Regions from separate parts of the Streptomyces sp. NPDC000594 genome, predicted to be linked through region 2. Evidence: riboswitches for the same ligand, from Rfam matches in the RefSeq annotation. Region 2 holds a riboswitch; the other holds the start of a gene.
The links. A riboswitch is a leader RNA that binds a small molecule or an ion and turns the genes downstream of it on or off. The one in region 2 is predicted to bind glycine.
Positions count from the first base shown of each region.

Region 1: another riboswitch for glycine. It lies ahead of gcvP (aminomethyl-transferring glycine dehydrogenase); the one in region 2 lies ahead of gcvT (glycine cleavage system aminomethyltransferase GcvT).

Region 1 covers NZ_JBEPCY010000030.1:10,061-12,253, forward strand. Annotated here, with positions in the region: partial or broken gene ABT354_RS29400 (DNA polymerase IV) at 1-302, shown strand, start outside; gene ABT354_RS29405 (PRC-barrel domain-containing protein) at 467-892, opposite strand; glycine riboswitch at 1,005-1,104, shown strand; gene gcvP (aminomethyl-transferring glycine dehydrogenase) at 1,292-2,193, shown strand, end outside.
Region 2 covers NZ_JBEPCY010000004.1:429,249-431,441, forward strand. Annotated here, with positions in the region: gene gcvT (glycine cleavage system aminomethyltransferase GcvT) at 1-945, opposite strand, end outside; glycine riboswitch at 1,104-1,198, opposite strand; gene ABT354_RS09105 (AAA family ATPase) at 1,522-2,193, shown strand, end outside.

The DNA.
Region 1 (2,193 bases), on a different contig from region 2:
GGCTGCTCGGGGTGGGGGTGTCCGGGCTCGCCGACTACACCCAGGAGGATCTGTTCGCCCAGGCGGCGGCAGCGGCGGCGGGCCGGGCGGTGGCCGAGGGGACGGGGGAGGCGGGGAAGATGGGGGAGGCCGAGCAGGCCACCGGGGCGGCGCCGAGCGCCCCCGCGGCTCCGGCCGCCCCCGTCGAGCGGCAGTGGCAGCCCGGGCACGATGTCCGCCACGGCCGGTACGGGCCGGGCTGGGTGCAGGGCAGCGGCGTGGGCCGGGTCACCGTGCGCTTCGAGCGGCCCGATTCGCCGCCGGGCCGGGTGCGCACCTTCCGTACCGACGATCCGGAGCTGGTGCCGTCCGATCCACTGCCGCTGGTCATGGTGGTGGGGCCGCTGCCCCAGCCGGAGCCGGAGCCAAAGCCGGAGTCCGAGCCGTCGGTGGTGGGGCGTCCGGCGGGCGGGGCCGGCCCGGGAGGTCAGTCGCCGCCCGAGGGAGCCGGGCTCTCTGTGTCACCCACCACCCGCCCGGCGTCTCCCACCACCCGCCCCGAGCCGTCGCCCGAGGGCGCGGGGGGCGGCTCCGGTGCGGGGGGCAGCGCCAGGCCGTAGTGGTGATAGAGCTGGAGCTCCTGTTCGGGGGAGAGATGGCGGCCCACACCGAAGTCCGGGGCGTCCTTGATCAGGGCGCGGTCGTACGGCACGCTCAGCGCCTCGTCCACCAGGGTGCTGGGCGCCAGCGGGACAAAGGCGTCCCGGCTGAAGAGCCCGGTGCGCACCGCCGCCCATTCGGGTGCCCCGGTGGCGTCGTCGAGGTACACCTCGTCCACCGTTCCGATCTTGGCCCCACTGCGGTCGAACGCCTTGCGGCCGATCAGACTGCGCGGATCGACATCGGTCTGCACGGTCCCTCCAAGAGGTCGCGACTGCTCCTTAAGGCATACCAAAGAGCAGATCGGAGGTATCGGCCACTTGAGCGATTGCGGAAAGGTCCGCTGGTAGGCTGAGATCGGCCGTCGACCCCACGCGGGAGAGTCCGCCGGCAGACCACCGCCGGCGGCGCCGAAGGAGCAACTCCTCCCCGGAATCTCTCAGGCACCTGTACCGCATGGGTGAGGTCACTCTGGAAAGCAGGGCGGGTGCCGGTCGGTGGCATCCGCTCTCACCGACGGTGAAAGCCGGGGCGTCGAGCACGGGCGGCCCGGTGAAGCTCTCAGGTTGAGATGACAGAGGGGGAGGCCGTCCGGGGTATCCGCGCCGTGGTGCCCCTCGCAGGTCGCGTCAGACCAGGAGGCCCCCCGATCATGTCCGCCAACCGCACTCCGCTCTCCCGCCTGGAGCAGGGCATCCCCTTCGAGCAGCGCCACATAGGCCCCGACGCCGAGGCGCAGGCCAAGATGCTGGCGCAGGTCGGATACGGCTCGCTGGACGAGCTGACCGCCGCCGCCGTTCCCGATGTGATCAAGAGCACCGAGGCGCTGGGGCTGCCCGAGGCCCGTACCGAGGCCGAGGTCCTGGCCGAGCTGCGCGAGCTTGCCGACCGCAACACCGTGCTGACCTCCATGATCGGCCTCGGCTACTACGGGACCTTCACGCCCCCGGTGATCCTGCGCAATGTCATGGAGAACCCGGCCTGGTACACCGCGTACACGCCGTACCAGCCGGAGATCTCCCAGGGCCGGCTGGAGGCCCTGCTCAACTTCCAGACGATGGTCGCCGAGCTGACCGGACTGCCCACCTCCGGTGCCTCCCTGCTGGACGAGGGCACCGCGGCGGCCGAGGCCATGTCCCTCTCCCGCCGGGTCGGCAAGGTCAAGACCGGGGTCTTCCTGGTCGACGCCGATGTCCTGCCGCAGACCCTCGCCGTGATCGGGACCCGGGCCGAGCCGACCGGTGTCGAGGTCGTCACCGCCGACCTCTCCGACGGCATTCCCGCCGAGATCGCCGAGCGCGGGATCTTCGGTGTGCTGCTCCAGTACCCGGGTGCCTCCGGCGCCGTGCGTGATCTGCGGCCCGTCATCGAGCAGGCCCAGGGACTCGGCGCGGTCGTCACCGTCGCCGCCGATCTGCTGGCGCTCACCCTGCTGACCTCCCCCGGGGAGCTGGGCGCCGACATCGCCGTCGGCACCACCCAGCGCTTCGGTGTGCCGATGGGCTTCGGCGGCCCGCACGCCGGTTATCTGGCGGTCCGTGAGAAGTTCGCGCG
Region 2 (2,193 bases):
GATGACGGTGGATCCGGCCACCACGTCGTATCCGGCGCGCGGCACCCGGCGGCCCTCGGCGATCAGCCCGACCAGCACCCTCGGCGGGGCGGTCCGCGCCTGCTCGGCGGCCTTCTCCAGCGCCGCGCGGCCGACGAAGTCGCCCTCCTTCTCGAACTTCACCACCCGGCCGAGCCCCGCGTCGAACGGGGTCAGCGCGGTGGTCAGCTCGTTCCCGTACAGCGGCATGCCCGCCTCCAGGCGGAGGGTGTCCCGGCAGGAGAGGCCGCACGGCACCAGACCGGCCTCGCGGCCCGCCTCGGTGAGCGCCCGCCACAGCTCCTCCGCGTACCGGGGCTCCACGAACAGCTCGAAGCCGTCCTCGCCGGTGTAGCCGGTACGGGCGATCAGCGCGGGCACCCCGGCGACCGTGCCCGGCAGACCGGCGTAGTACTTCAGCCCGTCCAGATCGGCGTCGGTGAGGGAGGCCAGGATGCCGGGGGAGGCGGGACCCTGCACCGCGAGCAGGGCGTAGGCGTCACGGTCGTCGCGGACCTCGGCGTCGAAGCCGGCGGCCCGCCCGGTGAGCGCGTCCAGCACGGTCTGGGCGTTGGAGGCGTTCGCCACCACCATGTACTCGGTCTCGCCGAGGCGGTAGACGATCAGGTCGTCCAGGATCCCGCCGTCCTCGCGGCAGATCATGGTGTAGCGGGCCCGGCCGACCCCGACGGAGCCGATATTGCCCACCAGGGCGTAGTTCAGCAGCGCCGCCGCCTGCGGGCCGGTCACGGTGATCTCGCCCATATGGGAGAGATCGAAGAGACCGGCGCCGGTACGGACCGCGAGGTGCTCGTCGCGCTCGCTGCCGTACCGCAGCGGCATGTCCCAGCCCGCGAAGTCGGTCATGGTCGCGCCCAGCGAGCGATGCAGGGCGTCAAGGGCGGTCTGACGAGGGGCATGGGTCATGAAACAGGCTCCCGGGGCAGGGCGGGCGAGGACATTCCCTCCCCATCTGTCATCGGAACCTGAGAGGTTCGTCGCGACCGTACGTACGTACTCCGTACCGCGGATCGCGACTTGCACCTTGGGTGGAGCCGCCCGGCGGCTCGCTTTTCAGATCTGCCTCGTCGCGCGCGGTACGGGGCCTGAGAGATTCAAGGGAGGAACTTGCTCCTTCGGCGCCCGGCACACAGTGCCGGGACTCTCCCGCGCGGATTCAAACGGCCGATATGCAGTTGGCGGGCACATCATTGCACGCATCCGCCCGCTGTGGGGGTGTCCGGCCGGACACGGATACGGACAGGGGCGCGGACAGCGATACGGACAGGAGTGCGGATGCGGATACGGGCAGGGGGGAGGGGCGGGTGCCCGGGCCGTGTCCCGGGTACGGAGCCGGGGCCGGCCGCCGGCGCGGTGCCGGGGCCCGCAAGCGGCACGGAGTACGCGCCGGACGCGCTTCCAGGGCAAATCGGTTGTGTCCCATTACCATTTCTTTACGCTTCTTGGGCAAGTGTGTGGTGAGCCGACGAGGGGGAGAGTGGAATGACGCTTCAGCACTCCAGTACGTACACCACGGCCGGGAACCGCGCCGCGCGGGCCGTGGTGAGCGCCGCCCGCAGGTTCCGTACCGCGGGCCCGGCCACCCCCGTCCTGCGTGATCTGCGGGACCGGTCGGGACACAGCCCGCGTCGGCTCGTCTTCGCCCCCGGCGACCTCGTGGTGGTCTCCGGGCTGCCCGGCAGCGGCAAGTCCACCCTGATCCGGCGGTCCGTGCGCGGCCGGTCCGTCGACTCCCAGGACACCCGGGACCGCTGGGACCGGCGGGCGCCCGCCCGGCTGCCGTACGCCGTCTACCGCCCCTTCGTCCGGATCGCCCACTACGCCGGGCTGCGGCGCGCCCTGCGTGCCGGGGAGAGCGTCGTCGTCCATGACTGCGGCACCCAGACCTGGGTCCGCCGCTGGCTGGCGCGCCAGGCCCGGCGCCGGGGCACCGCCCTCCATCTCGTCCTGCTCGACGTGGAGCCCGGGGTGGCCCGCGAGGGGCAGCGGGAGCGCGGGCGGGGCGTCTCCGGGTACGCCTTCGCCCGGCACCGGCGCGGAGTGGGCCGGCTCATCGCCGACGCGGAGGCGGGCCGGCTGCCGGGGGGCTGCTCCTCGGCGGTCCTGCTCGACCGGGACGCGGCCTCGGCGCTGACCCTCCTCGGCTTCGAGCGC